DNA from 3 places in the Xanthomonas sp. NCPPB 3442 genome. Region 3 is predicted to be linked to each of the others. Evidence: predicted binding sites of a transcription regulator. Region 3 holds the regulator's gene; each other region holds the start of a gene.
What was found. The regulator FliA, encoded in region 3, starts transcription of late flagellar genes. The targets are predictions, from matches to a motif close to TAAAGTTTNNCNNNCNNNGGCCGATAA.
Positions count from the first base shown of each region.

Region 1: a site for FliA is predicted at 2,683-2,709, ahead of AC1POX_RS06490 (methyl-accepting chemotaxis protein). Genes of this name have one in related genera too.
Region 2: a site for FliA is predicted at 1,967-1,993, ahead of AC1POX_RS06090 (methyl-accepting chemotaxis protein). Genes of this name have one in related genera too.

Region 1 covers NZ_CM161514.1:1,507,441-1,512,471, reverse strand. The annotation lists gene AC1POX_RS06510 (hypothetical protein) at 1-240, shown strand, start outside; gene AC1POX_RS06505 (hypothetical protein) at 764-1,048, shown strand; gene AC1POX_RS06500 (rRNA pseudouridine synthase) at 1,139-1,849, opposite strand; gene AC1POX_RS06495 (hypothetical protein) at 2,082-2,288, shown strand; gene AC1POX_RS06490 (methyl-accepting chemotaxis protein) at 2,803-4,971, shown strand.
Region 2 covers NZ_CM161514.1:1,403,380-1,408,410, forward strand. The annotation lists gene AC1POX_RS06090 (methyl-accepting chemotaxis protein) at 31-1,899, opposite strand; partial or broken gene AC1POX_RS06095 (glucose/quinate/shikimate family membrane-bound PQQ-dependent dehydrogenase) at 2,615-5,031, opposite strand, start outside.
Region 3 covers NZ_CM161514.1:2,453,364-2,458,394, reverse strand. The annotation lists gene flhF (flagellar biosynthesis GTPase FlhF) at 1-543, shown strand, start outside; gene AC1POX_RS10680 (MinD/ParA family protein) at 530-1,414, shown strand; gene AC1POX_RS10675 (RNA polymerase sigma factor FliA) at 1,411-2,178, shown strand; gene cheY (chemotaxis response regulator CheY) at 2,214-2,606, shown strand; gene AC1POX_RS10665 (protein phosphatase CheZ) at 2,606-3,232, shown strand; gene AC1POX_RS10660 (chemotaxis protein CheA) at 3,235-4,893, shown strand.

The DNA of each region.
Region 1 (5,031 bases), 950 kb from region 3:
GCAGCCGCCGAGCAGGCAGACGTTGCGGCAGCGTCTGCCAGTGTCGGGGGCAACGCTGGGCCTGCAAGCCCGGCGATGTCGACCGCGTCGGCGGCAAGTCGCGCCCAGGGCATCAGCAATGGCCTGCAATGCGGCACCGTGCAGGCCACCAGCGCCACGCGCTTCAGCGCGGTCTGCAGCAGCGGCAATACGGTGCAGATCGATTGTTCCGGCTTCCGCTGCACCTCTACGTTTCAGTGATGCAGTGAGCTGGGCTGTGGGCACAAGCCCACGGTCATGCGCAGATCGTCGCGACGGCTGTCGGGTACGCCCCGACAGCGTGTCGGCTCGCTCCCGATTTACGTGATAGATGTCGCATTTAAACTGCAGCTACCGGACGCGAGGCCTGTTGGGCCGCTCAACTCGCGGGGCGCAGAGCACGCCCCTGCCGGGACACGGATGAAAAGGCGCGACAGAACGGCCGAGCCTTCCCTGCGATCTGCGCGTGCGTTCGTCCGTGCAGTCGCTTAGCACCAAAGAATTGTCGCCAGGTTTGATGCCTGGAAGACCTGCCCCGTCCTGCGATTGACCGCAGCTCTACCGTCGTTGCGATCGCGCATCCCTTCCCTGGCACTCAATCCGCGCGGCATGCCGATGTGGGCGCATCATTGCGCAAGCGCCTGCTTGGCCACCCGCTCATGCACCGGGCCATCCTTTCCCGAATCACGCTGCACAGGCACGCTCCCACACGTGCCAGGTGGCTGATTGATTGCTGCATGGATCGATGCAAGGCAACGCCAGCTTCCGCGCCAATTACGTCGATGCGCTGAATCATCGATGCGGCGGAACCATGCGCCCGCTTCTGCGGCAAGCCATGCATTTCACGCGATCAAGCAGGCCGCTCGCTAGGCTAAGGTCATCGCAGCGCTGTGCTGCGCAAGACTGTCAGGAGTTCCGCATGGGCGACAATTCGTTTTTATCTCCGGCCTTCATCATCCTGGTCATCGGTGTGATTGCCGTTGTGCTGTTTCTGGTCACGCGTGCCAAGAAAAAGCGCAACAAGAAATAATCGCTGCATGCGCTGCTGGCCGTGACTGAGCACGCTTGCACACAGCGCGACGTGATTCCAGCGGCTGCAGCCGCATACTCCGTGCTGCAGTCAGAACCGCTCACCTGCCGGCAGGTAGCGCCATTCACCGATCGCCAGCTTGCCCAGCGACACCCGGCCCACGCGCAGGCGGCGAATGCTCACGACCTCCAGGCCCACTTCGCCGCACATGTAGCGCAATTGGCCTGGCTGCACGTGCTTGATCGCAAACCGCAGGCGGTCTTCGTTTTGCCAGCTCACCTTGCAGGGCGACAGACTGCGCTGCTGATAGACCAAGCCATGCGCCAGCCGCGCCATGCCGTAAGGGCGCAATTCACCGCGCACTTCGACCAGAAATTCCTGCTCGATCGCGCTGGCGTCAGCGCTCAACCGGCGCAGCACGCGGCCATCCTGGCTCAGGATCAGCAGGCCGCTTGCGGCGTCTTCCAGCGGCAGCGGTGCGTGCAAGCGTAGGAAGTGCCGTTTCAGCACACGTACTTCCGCCTGATCCAGTGCGCTGCGCGTTGCCGGCGTGGCCAGCGCCAGCGCGGCATCGACGCAGATGCCTGCCGGCTTGTGCAGCAACAAGGTGGCGGGCTCGGCAGGCGCCAGTACCGCATTTTCGGCCAGGGTAACCTGCGCCGCGGTAGCCAGCGTCTGCGGTTCTTCGACCACCACGCCGTCCACGCTGACCCACCCACCCTCGATGTACTGCTGGGCCTCGCCACGCGAGCAGCCGAACGCGGCAGCTATACATTTATCGAGACGGATCGGATCAGACATCGGGCGAGCTCAGCATCAGGGGACGGCAGTGTACGTGCTGGCTGCTCGCCCGCGTGAGTCGTTGCACGGCAGCGATGGAGCGTTGCCCAATGCATTGGACGGTGCGCCTGCGCAAGTTGCGCATTGCCCGCCACCAACGCAACGGCAAACGCAGTGTGCACGCAGGCACCGGCAAACGCTTCTGCACCGCACGACAACGTGGGAAACTCGAAGCTCACACAGGAGATCGCAGATGTTTATCCAGTTCGGCACCGCCCGGGTCCGCCTCAACCATATCTCTGTCATCAGCGACCCATTCAATGCTGGCGAAAGCTTCGGGTCGTATTGCCACTCGGTTCGGGTCGGGCTGATCTCCGGCGAAGAAGTCTTTGCGCGCTTCAACAGCGAGAGTGGCGCCAAGCAACTGCACGCAGACGTGGTCGCTGCGCTGGAAGCCTGAGCAAAGAGTGATCGCCATCGCGTCGCGCCGCTGCGCACGCGATGGCTCACGCTGCAGCACGCGGTGCTTACTGGCATGCATGCTGCGGCGCGGCAATCCGCTCGGCGTACGGCGTGGCACACCTCCAATGAGGTGGCTCGCACGACCTATCCGCTCACGGGCTCGCGGCAGATCGTTGCCCAGCGTTCGATGCAGCACTGGCCCTGCATGCAATCCGGTGGCCGGTCATACGCGTCTGTTAGTCAGCGCACATGTCGGCAAGACGTCGGAAAATCGCTGCATTCCTGGCACGCTTCGATCCGGCCAGACACATCTGAATTCGCGCCCTGGGGCGCCCGTGTCAGGACGCGGGAAACTGCTGTCAGGAAACTTCCGATCTGTAATGAATCAGCGGTAAGTATTTTCGATCGACGGTCTTTAGCTCCCTCAAATCCGGCCGCTAGCTGGGCAAGACGCTTGAGTCGATGCACCCCGCATCCACCGAGCTGCTCAGCTGTACTACCTGGAAGCGGTCATGAATGACTTTCTGCAACGCCTCAATGTCGGCCGTCGCCTCGGAATGGCCTTCGGCATCTTAATTCTGCTGTCGGGCCTGCTGGTGGCGACCGGCCTGATCACCATGTCCAATGCGCGTTATGAGCTGGACACCATCGTCAACAACAACATGGAAAGGATCCGGCTGTCCTCCGAAATGCTCGACGCCAACACCAACGTGGCGATCGGCTTGCGCGACGTGGTGATGGTGTCCGGCGATGCGGCCAACCGGCGCGCACTGGACATCATCGAAAAGAGTCGTGCGCGCTACAAGCAAGCCCACGATGCCTTGGCTGCGATGCCAAGCAGCGAACTCGAGAAAAGCGCGCTCGCACTGGTGCAGGAAAAGCGCGACGTCTCGGTCAAGTTCAACAACCAGATTCTCGACTACGGCATGCGCGACCAGAATCAGCAAGCGCAGGCCTTGTTGCAAGGCGCTGCCGCTGCGGCGATGGACGAGCAACAAGCCGCAATTGCTGCAAATGCGGCCTTGGAGCGCCGCCTCAGCAAAGACGCATACGCGGCAGCGGTTGCATCGATGCACAACGGCAAGATCATCCTGGCCAGCGGCGGCATCGCTGCGCTGGTGATCAGTGCGCTGCTCGCATGGTTGATCACGCGCAGCCTCACCACGCCGTTGAGCCAGGCCACGCGCACTGCCGAAGCCATCGCCGCAGGCAATCTGCGCAACGATGTGCACACCACCGCAACGGATGAAACCGGTCGCCTGTTGCAGGCCATGGACAAGATGCAACTGCAGCTGCGCAACCTCATCGCGGCGCAGACCGACATGGCCAAGCATCACGACAACGGCCAGATCAGCTTCCGCATCGACGCAACCGTGTTCCCGGGCGACTACGGCCGCATGGCCAACGACACCAACGCGTTGGTGGCCTCGCACGTGGCCGTGCAAAACGATCTGGCGCGCATCATGGGGCGCTATGCCATCGGCGAACTCTCCGAAGACATGCAGCCCCTGCCGGGCGAAAAAGCCGCCTTCAGCAACACCATGTCGCAGGTCAAGCTCAACCTGTCGGCGATGAATCACCAAATCAGGCACCTGGCACAGGCGGCTGCCAATGGCGACTTCAGCGCCCGTGGCGATGTCGAACGCTTCCAGTTCGATTTCCGCATCATGGTGGAGAGCCTGAACCAATTGATGTCCACCGCGGACGGCAATCTGCAATCGCTGTCGGCACTGCTGCAGTCGATCGCAGCGGGCGACCTCACCGCACGCATGAGCGGGGACTTCCGCGGCGTGTTCGCACAGATGCGCGATGACGCCAACGCGACGGCGAGCCAGCTGGCGCAGATCGTCGGCAACATCCAGCAGTCGGCCGTGTCGATCAACGCGGCTGCCAGCGAGATCGCCGCGGGCAATCAGGATCTGTCGCAGCGGACCGAGCAGCAGGCGGCCAACCTGGAAGAGACCGCCGCTTCGATGGAAGAGCTGACCTCCACCGTCAAGCAGAATGCCGAGAGTGCGCGCCAGGCCAATCAACTGGCGATCGGCGCCGCACGCGTGGCCTCGGAGGGGGGCAATGTGGTCGGCAAGGTCGTGGACACGATGAGTGGTATCGAAGCCTCGTCCAAGAAGATCGCCGACATCATCTCCGTCATCGACGGCATTGCCTTCCAGACCAACATCCTGGCGCTGAACGCCGCGGTGGAAGCTGCCCGGGCAGGCGAGCAGGGCCGTGGTTTTGCGGTTGTCGCCTCGGAAGTGCGCACGCTGGCGCAACGCTCCTCCGGCGCAGCCAAGGAGATCAAGGACCTGATCGACGATTCCGTCCAACGCGTGGCCGAAGGCTCGGCACTGGTGCACAGCGCCGGCAAGACCATGTGCGAGGTTGTGGCCAGCGTCCAGCGCGTCACCGACATCATGGGCGAAATTTCGGCGGCCTCGCAGGAGCAATCTGCCGGCATCGAACAGGTCAATCACACCATCACGCACATGGACGAGACCACGCAACAGAATGCGGCGCTGGTGGAAGAAGCCACTGCCGCGGCCCGCTCCATGGAAGAACAAGCCGTGCACCTCACCGACGCGGTCGCCATCTTCAAGATCGATGCACGGCACGCGCGCCGCGCAGACACCCGCGCTACCGCGCCGGTCGCGCATCTGTTGGACAAGGTACGCCACGCCTGAGTGGCATGGCCCGCTGGCTGCCCTGCAGAGGCGCAGCTGGCGTGAGCGCACCGAAGCGGT
Region 2 (5,031 bases), 1.0 Mb from region 3:
CGCTCCTACGAATCGCTGCGCATGCCGGGCCTATGCCGCGTTGTGGAAGCTGGCGCGTGCGACGTGGGAGGCGCCGGGACGGGTGTCGGATTGCAGGCGGAAGATCGAGACCGCATCGGCCAGTTCCACGGCCTGTTCTTCCAGGCTGCGCGCAGCGGCGGTGGCTTCTTCCACCAGCGCAGCGTTACGTTGGGTCACCTCGTCCAACTGCGCGACCGTGCGGTTGACCTGCTCGATGCCGCTGGACTGCTCGGCGCTGGCCGAGGTGATCTCGCTCATGATGTCGGTGACGTGTTTGACCGAGCCGACGATCTCGCGCATGGTCGCGCCGGCGCGGTGCACCAGGCCCGAACCCAGTTCCACCTTGTCGGTGGAGTCGGCGATGAGCGTCTTGATTTCCTTGGCCGCATCGGCCGAGCGCCGTGCCAATGCACGCACTTCCGAGGCAACCACCGCAAAACCGCGGCCCTGTTCGCCGGCACGCGCGGCTTCCACTGCGGCGTTGAGCGCCAGGATGTTGGTCTGGAACGCGATGCCGTCGATCACACCGATGATCTCGCCGATCTTGCGCGAGGCGGTGCTGATCTGGCCCATGGTGGCGACCACCTCGTCCATCACCTGGCCGCCGCTCTGCGCCACGTCGCCGGTGCCGACGACCAGGCGATTGGCCTGCAGCGCGCTCTCGGCGTTTTGCTTCACGGTGGAGGTGAGTTCTTCCATCGAGCTGGCGGTTTCTTCCAGGTTGGCCGCCTGTTGCTCGGTGCGCTCGGAAAGATCCATGTTGCCGGCGGCAATTTCCACTGCGGCCTGGCGGATGGTGTCCGATGCGGCCTGGATGCCGCCGATGATTTCGGTGAGGCGGGTGACGGTCTGGTTGGTATCGTCGCGCAAGCGCGCGAAGATACCGTGCGCATCGCCGTCCACACGCTGGGTCAGGTCGCCTTCGGCCAGCGCGCCGATCACGCGCGCCAATGCGGCCAGATGGGTTTCCACCGAGTCGTAGATGCGGTTGATGCCTTGCGCCAGGGTCAGCAACACACCGTCCATGCCATCGATCTGCATGCGACGGCTGAAATCGCCGGCCGAGGCGGCGTCGATGATCTGGATCAGTGCCTGCTCGGCGTTGACCTGCGCGGTGACGTCCATCCACTGCGCGATGGTGCCGAGCTTGGTGCCGTCGGCGGCGATGATCGGGCTGTACACGAAGTCGATCTGGCGGCCGAAGAATGGCGCACGCACGGCCTTGGAGGCATTCAACGCGCGCATGCGGTCGATCGCGGCCTGGCTGTCGGGATAGATGTCGCCGATGCTGCCGCCGACGAAGCCTTCGGCATGGAAGCTGGGACGGAAGCTCTGCACATCCGGCTCGATCAGCTTGAGCATGGCGAGCAGTTTGCGGTTGGCAAACAGCACCTGGCCATCGTCGTCGGCGATGCGGATCATGGTGTCCAGATCGTCCAGCGCCTTGATCACGAACTGGCCATGGCGCAGGCCTTGCTCCATCACATCGATGCGGATGGCGAGCTTGTCCTGGGCATCCTGTAGCGCGTGCAGCAACGGTGCGAGGTCGCCGGAGGCGTTGCGCAGGTCCAGTCGCTGGGTGCGTCCTTCGCCGATCGCCACCACCGCACGCATTGCCTGTTGCAACTGCGTGTCGTGACGCCGGCGCGACCACCACCAGAGCCCGGCGCTCGCCGCGCCCAACACCAGCAGGGCGGGCAGCACGCGCCCGAGCCCGCTCAGGAAGCTGCCGGGTACCAGCGTGGCGGCATAGCAGGCCAGCAATGCCAGCAGCGCGACATGTGCAGCGGCGGGCAGCCATGTAGTCCAGGTGGCGCGCGCAACGTGCCGACCGGCGGGCGGTTGGGCAACGGGGGCGGCATCGTGTGCAAGCGACATAGGCTGAGTCCAGCTGGATGATCTGAGAAGGGGGAGCGGCATCGGCAGTCCATGGCCCGCAATGGGGGTATCGGCGGCTGAGTCCGAATCATGATGATGTGAAGGTGCCGTTCGTCGGAATGTGACAACCAGGTCCCGAAATGGCGTGATGTCCTTGATATGAAAGCGATTTCAGTTCGGCAGGGTATGCGTGCCCGTGGCGATCGATGCGCTAACACGTTGACTCAAATGTAAATTCTGCGTGAAAAATGTCCGCGCGGAGCGAATGCCCGGCATGTCAGCGAACTGCTATTGGGAGCGGGCAAATCCCATCGAAGTTGGGGCTGATTCGGTTGCCAACGGCCTGCGCGCTGGATTCGCACTTGCGCAGCATCTGACTGCCGCATGGGAGCGCCATCCTGGGAGGTTGGCCTGGGTTCGGATGTCTGAAACTCAGGTCTGACAGCAAGCGCGTTGGCCACGCGTCATACGCTGGGCCGACATCGCCGGCTTTGCCCCCAGGTGCCTTCGCCGTAGCGGCAAGCGCGCACAAAAAAACCGGCCGTCTCGCGACGACCGGTTGATTGGTGCATCCGTCGGCCCTGGACCGACGGCAGGCGGCCTATGCGCCAGAGCGCAGCCAGGCGGTGATGCGCAGCGGCCAAGGCAGTGCAGACTGCATGCGCTCATGCGCATCGGCGTACCGCCTGGCCGCGTGGTGCTTGGAGCGCTGCCGTTACTTGGCAGGCGCGGCCTGCGCATCGTCCGGCAGGGCCCAGGCAATGACGCTGTCGCCCGACTTGGTTTCCATGCGGTCGTGTCCACCGACGGCGGCCACGATGTATTGCTTGCCGTTGATGGTGTAGCTCATCGGCGCTGCCTGCGGGCCGGCGGGGACGCGGGTCTCCAGACCTGCTTGCCGGTGCGGGTGTCGAAGCCGCGCATGAAGTCGTCCAGGGTCGCGCCGATGAAGGTCACCCCGCCAGCGGTGGCCAGCGAGCCGCTGTTGTTGGGCGTGCCGATCTCGAACTTGGTCTTGGACGGAATGCCCATCGGCCCCTGGTCGTAACCGGTGCCCAGCGGACGGCGCCAGATCACCTGCTGCGTGCGCAGGTCAACGCCGGCGATGTAGCCCCACGGCGGGGCCACGCACGGGGTGTTGAGCGGCGACATCCACGGCTCCTTGCGGGCGCCGTAGGCCAGGCCCTTCTGCGCCATGTAGCCGGGCGTCTTGCTCTTGCCGTCGAACACCGACACCACGCCCAGCTCATTCATTTTTTCGCGGGTATACACCTGCAGGGTGTACGGCAGGCGATTGCTGTTCATCACCATGATGCCGCGCTGCAGGTCCACCGAAACACCGCCCCAGTTGATGCCGCCGTGGTTGCCGGTGAAGGCCAGCGACCCCTGCAGGGTGGGCGGGGTGAACATGCCTTCGTAGCGCAGTTGCTTGAACTGGATACGGCAGACCAACTGGTCGAACGGGGTCATGCCCCAGGCATCGGATTCGATGATTTTTTCGAACTCGCGGCTCGGCGCGCCCACAGTGTTGGGCATGCCCGGCGAGATCGGTTGCGTGGCAGCGGTCCAGTCGCCGTGGTCGGTTCCCTGCGGTACCGGGATCTGCTTGACCGGCATGATCGGCTCGCCGGTGGCGCGGTCCAGCACGAACACCTGGCCGGACTTGGTGGCCTGGATCACCGCAGCACGCGTACCGCCGCCAGCGATCGGCCAATCGACCAGGTTCGGCTGCGGGCCGATGTCGTAATCCCACAGGTCGTGGTTGACGGTACGGAAATGCCAGCGTTCCTTGCCAGTAGCGGCATCCACCGCAACCAGCGAGGCGGTGTATTCCTCGTCCTGCGGGGTGCGGCCCTTGCCGAAGAAATCGCCGGACGCATTGCCGGTGGGCAGATAGACCAGGCCCAGCTCGTCGTCGGCGGCCATCAGCGACCACACGTTCGGGGTTGAGCGCGTGTAGGTCTGGCCGGCCGGCGGCTCGGCGGTGATCGCCGGGTTACCCAGGTCCCAGGCCCAGCGCAGCTGGCCGGTGAGCGCATCGAAGCCGCGCACCACGCCGGACGGCGCATCGCCTTCCTGGCCATCGCGGACCTGGCCGGTCGGCTGGATCACCACGCCGCGCATCACCACCGGCGGCGAGGTCGGGCCGACGAAACCCGGCTTGGTGTTGCCGGTGCCCGCATTCAGATCGACATAGCCGTTGTTGCCGAAGCTGGTGCACAGCTTGCCGGTCTGCGCGTCCAGCGCGCCAAGGCGGCCATCGACCATCGGCCAGAAGATCCGGGTCGGGCACTCGGCGGTGCCTTCGGGTGCCTGGTAATACGACACGCCACGGCAGGTGGTGGCAGCCACGCCCGCCATCGCCTTCGGGTTGGTCTGCGGATCGAAGCGCCAGCGCTCCTTGCCGTTGGCTGCTTCCACCGCGATCACCTTCTGGGTGGGGGTGCAGATGTAGAGCAGGTCGCCGACCTTGAGCGGGGTGTTCTGGAAGGCGTAGCCCAGCTTGGAGTCCTTGGGCTTCAGGTCGCCGGTGTGGAACTCCCACGCAACCTTGAGATTCTTCACGTTGTCCGGGGTGATCTGCGCGCCGGGCGTGTAGTGGTTGGACAGATTGGAGCCCGCATAGGAGGTCCAGTTGCTGGCGTCGTGATTGGCCGCGACGTTGCCGTCGGGGCTTGGCACGGTGCCGCGGCTGAAGGCCGTGGCGCTGTCGGCCGGCAGCTTGGAGGCATCGGCCAGCTCGACATTGCGCGGCATCAACAGCGGCCACAGGATCAGCGCCGCACCCAGGATTGGCAGCACGCCGGTCACCAGCGCATAGCCCAGGCCGGACAACGGCTGCATGCGACGACGCGCCACACCCCAGAAGGGCAGCAACACCAGCCCCAGCACCGACATCATGGCCAGGCGCGGCACCAAGCCCCAGCCATCCAGGCCCACTTCCCACAGTGCCCAGGCGATGGTGCCGGCCAGCGTGGCGCCAAACAGCCACAGCCCGGCGCGCTTGCCCAGCGCGAGCAGGACGCCCGCCAGGAACAGGGCAATACCCGCGATCAGGTAATACCAGGAGCCGCCGACGGCCACCAGGCGGCCGCCTTGATAGGCGAGCACCGCACCGAGCACGGCGATCAC
Region 3 (5,031 bases):
CCGCGCGACGTGGCCCTGGTCACCACCGACACCCAGCGCGTGGGCGGCCGCGAACAGCTGCACAGCTACGGCCGCCAGCTCGGCATCGCGGTGCACGAGGCCGACAGCGCCGAAAGCCTGCTGGACCTGCTCGAGCGCCTGCGCGACTACAAGCTGGTGCTGATCGACACCGCCGGCATGGGCCAGCGCGACCGCGCCCTGGCCGCCCAGCTGAACTGGCTGCGTGCCGCCCAGCAGGTCACCTCGCTGCTGGTACTGCCTGCCAACGCCCATTTTTCCGACCTCGACGAGGTCGTACGCCGCTTCGCCCACGCCAAGCCCCAAGGCGTGGTGCTGACCAAACTCGACGAGACCGGCCGCTTCGGCAGCGCCTTGTCGGTGGTGGTCGACCACCAAATGCCCATCACCTGGGTGACTGACGGACAGCGGGTCCCTGACGACCTGCACCGCGCCAATGCCGCCAGTCTCGTTCTTCGCCTTGAAGATTTGCGGCGCGCTGCCGATAAGCCCTGTACTCCGGAGCACAACCATGCAGTCGCGTGAATACGCCAAGCTGACCAACGCCTTCCCCCTGTCGGCGACCCGTCCCGAGCCTTTGGGCCCGGTGCGCACCATTGCCGTGACCGGTGGCAAGGGCGGCGTGGGGAAAACCAACATCTCCGCCAACCTGGCCGTGGCGCTTGCCGACATGGGCAAACGCACGCTGCTGCTGGACGCCGACCTCGGCCTGGCCAACCTGGACGTGGTGCTGGGCCTGGCGCCCAAGTACACCCTGGCCGACCTGATTGCCGGCCGTTGCACGCTCGATGAAGTCATCATCGAAGGCCCCGGCGGCGTGCTGGTGGTGCCGGCCGCCTCCGGTCGCCGCCACATGGCCGAACTGGCCCCGGCCCAACACATCGGCCTGGTCAACGTGTTCTCCGAACTGGAACGCGACCTGGACGTGATGGTCATCGATACCGCCGCCGGCATCACCGACAGCGTGCTGACCTTCTGCCAGGCCGCCCAGGACACCGTGGTGGTGGTCTGCGACGAGCCGGCCTCGATCACCGACGCCTACGCGCTGATCAAGGTGCTCTCGCGCGAACGCGGCGTGGACCGCCTGCAGATCATCGCCAACATGGTGCGCGACCCCAACGAAGGTCGCTTGCTGTACGACAAGCTCTCGCGCGTGTGCGAAAAGTTCCTCGGCGATGTGTCGCTGAACTATCTCGGCCATGTGCCGCAGGACGACTGGCTGCGCCTGTCGGTGCAGCGCCAGCAACCGGTCATCAAGGCCTACCCCGCCAGTCCGTCGGCGCAGGCCATCGCCGAAATCGCACGCCGTACCTCGCGCTGGCAGGCCCCGACCGTGCCGCGCGGCAACGTCGAGTTCTTTGTCGAACGCATCATCCAACGGGGAGTGGCCGCATGAGCACCGCTACCGCAACCACGGCCAGCGCGCAGTACCGCGCCGTGCAGCGCAACAACGCCAACGACGTGGTGACCCAGCACGCCGACCTGGTCCGCCGCATCGCCCACCATCTGGCGGCGCGCCTGCCGGCCAGCGTGGAAGTGGACGACCTGATCCAGGCCGGCATGATCGGCCTGATCGAAGCCTCGCGCAGCTACGACTCCGAACAGGGCGCTTCGTTCGAAACCTATGCCTCGATCCGCATCCGCGGCTCGATGATCGACGAGATTCGCAGGGGCGACTGGGTGCCGCGTTCGGTGCACCGCCGCGCCCGCGACGCTGCCGCCGCCGTGCGCAAGATCGAACAGAACACCGGCCGCGCCGCCGCCGCCACCGAAGTGGCCGCCGCGATGGAAATGCCGCTGCCCGATTACCTGCGTCTGATGGAAGATGCCGCACGTGGCCAGGTGCTGAGCCTGGAATCGCGCATCGAAGATCACGGCGAGCTGGACACCACCGCCAAGGGTGGCCCCAACCCGCAGCAGATGATGGAGCGTGGCGAATTTGGTCGCGAGCTGGGCAAGGCCATCGGCCAATTGCCCGAGCGCGAGCAGCTGGTGCTGTCGCTGTACTACGAACAGGAATTGAACCTGAAGGAAATCGGCGCCGTGCTGGGCGTCAGCGAATCGCGCGTGTGCCAGATCCATGGCCAGGCGGTGGTGCGTTTGCGTGGCCGCCTCAAAGTCTTCGAACTGGCCGATGCCGGCGTCGAAGTCGACGACTGAATTTTTCGCGTAATTTTTCGTGTTAGGAGCTTGATGTGAACAAGAACATGCGGATCCTGATCGTGGACGACTTCTCGACGATGCGACGTATCGTCAAGAATCTGTTGGGCGATCTCGGCTTCACCAACACCGCAGAGGCCGAAGACGGCAACAGCGCCCTGGCGGCGTTGCGTGCCGGCCCGTTCGATTTCGTGGTCACCGACTGGAACATGCCCGGCATGACCGGCATCGACCTGCTGCGCAACATCCGCGCCGACGCCAAGCTCAAGCACCTGCCGGTGATGATGGTGACCGCCGAAGCCAAGCGCGAGCAGATCATCGAAGCGGCCCAGTGCGGCGTGAACGGCTACATCATCAAGCCGTTTACCGCCCAGACGCTGGAAGAAAAGTTGGGCAAGGTGTTCGAACGTCTGGCGGCGACCGCCTGATGAACGCGACCATGGAAACCGATGCCGAACGTGCCGCGTTGATCGAGCGCCTGCAGAACGCACTCGATGCACTGGAAAGCGGTGACCAGGTCGCCTGGCGTCGCGAGGTGGATCATCTCGCCGCCCTGCGCACGCGCCCGATGATGCAGAGCCTGAGCCGGCTCGCCCGCGAACTCGGCCAGGCGCTGGGCGAGCTGCCCACCATCCCCGAAGAAGCCGGCGAACTGGACGATGCCTGTTCGCGTCTGGACCACGTGGTGGAAATGACCGAAAAGGCCAGCCATCGCACGCTGGATCTGGTCGAAGAATGCCGCGAGCTAGCCAACCAGCTGCGCAACGGCGGGCTCAATCAGGACCAGGGCGCGCTGCTGGAAAAGATGCGCCACAACCTGACCGAGCTGTCGCTGGCGCAGAGCTACCAGGACCTGAGCGGCCAGATCATCCGGCGCGTGGCCGGTATCGTGCGGCGCGTGCATGAAGGCTTCGGTGCGCTCGGCCTGCCGCCGAAGAACATCGAACCGAAGAAAGACGACGGCGGTCTTGCCGGTCCTGCAGTCAAGGGCCTGGACCGTCACGCGGTGTCGCAGGACGATGCCGACGACCTGCTGTCCGGATTGGGGCTGTAACCATGAGTGCTGTTCCAGACGATATTGCTGCCGATTTCATCGTCGAGGCCCAGGAAATCCTGGATCGCCTCGGCGAACAGTTGGTCTCGCTGGAACAGGCGCCAGAAGAAGCCGACCAGCTCAACGCGGTGTTCCGCGGCTTCCACACGCTCAAGGGCGGCGCCGGCTTTCTGGCGATCAAGCCCATGGTGGAGCTGTGCCACGCCGCTGAAGAAACCCTGGGCATGGCGCGCTCGGGCCAGGCGGTGCTGCAGGCGCATCACTTCGATGCCGCGCAACAATCGCTGGATTATCTGCAGGCCATGCTGGATGCCATGGGCTCGGGCGAAGCCGTGCCGCACGCACCGGCCACGTTGATCGCGCAGTTCGACGCCAAGAGCGCCCCGCCGGCGGTCAAGGCCGCGCCGCAGGCGGCCGCGGCCAAGCCGGCTGCCGCCGCACACGGCGACGATGCGCATGCGCCCGCCCCCAAGGCGGCCGGCAAGGGCGCCGCCAAGACCGGCGCCGAAGCCGAACAGACCGTGCGCGTGGACACCAAGCGCCTGGACGCCATCGTCAACCTGATCGGCGAACTTGTGCTCTCGCGCAACCGGCTGAAGACCTTGCGCACCCGCCTGCGCGACGAAGAACTGGACCGCGCGGTCAGCACCCTGGACATCGCCACCGCACGCCTGCAGACCGCGGTCATGCGCACCCGCATGCAACCGGTGAGCAAGGTGTTCGCACGCTTCCCCAAGGTGGCCCGCGATGTTGCGCGCACCTTGTCCAAGGAAGTGGAGCTGGAACTGATCGGCGCCGAAACCGAGCTCGATCGTAATCTGGTCGAAGCCCTCGCCGACCCGTTGGTGCACCTGGTGCGCAACGCCATCGACCACGGCATCGAATCGCCTGCCCTGCGCGAAGCCACCGGCAAACCGCGCAGCGGCCATGTGCGCCTGTCGGCGCAGCAGGAAGGCGACTACGTCAGCATCGAAATCCAGGACGACGGCGCCGGCATCGACCCGGAGCGCCTGCGCGAAATCGCCCGCAACAAGGGCCTGATCGACGCCGAAGCCGCCGCGCGTCTGAGCACCGACGAGTGCTTGCATCTGATCTTCATGCCGGGCTTCTCGACCAAGGTGGAAGTCACCGACATCTCCGGCCGCGGTGTCGGCATGGACGTGGTGCAGTCGCGTATCCGCGAACTCAGCGGGCAGATCCAGATCCAGTCTGAACTGGGCCGCGGCAGCCGCTTCATGATCCGCGTGCCGTTGACCCTGGCGATTCTGCCGACCCTGCTGGTGCAGGCCGGCGAAGCGGTCTACGCATTGCCGCTGGCGCGCGTGGTGGAAGTGCTGCATGCACCGCAAACCTCGCTGGGCTGGTTCGACGGCCGCGCCGTCCTCGACCGCCGCTCGCACACCCTGCCCCTGATCGACCTGCGCCGCTGGCTGGGCGTACCGGCCGAACAACCGCCGCTGCTGACCGTAGTGTTGCTGCAGGCCGGCGAAACCCGCTTCGGCCTGGTGGTGGACCAGGTCCGCGGCCGCGAGGAAGTGGTGATCAAACCACTCCCTCGCGCCCTGCGCGGCCTGCCCGGCTACGCCGGCGCCACCCTGATCGGCGACGGCCGCATGGCGCTGATCCTGGATGTGGATGGATTGCGCTCCAGCGATCATTGAGGTTGGGGATTCGGGAATCGGGAATCGGGAATCGGGATTGGGAGAATCGGGAATCGGGAATCGGGAATCGGGAATCGGGAATCGTCAAGACGATCCTGGTTGCCTGATCTAATGACAACGGCCGCGTACTGCGGCCGT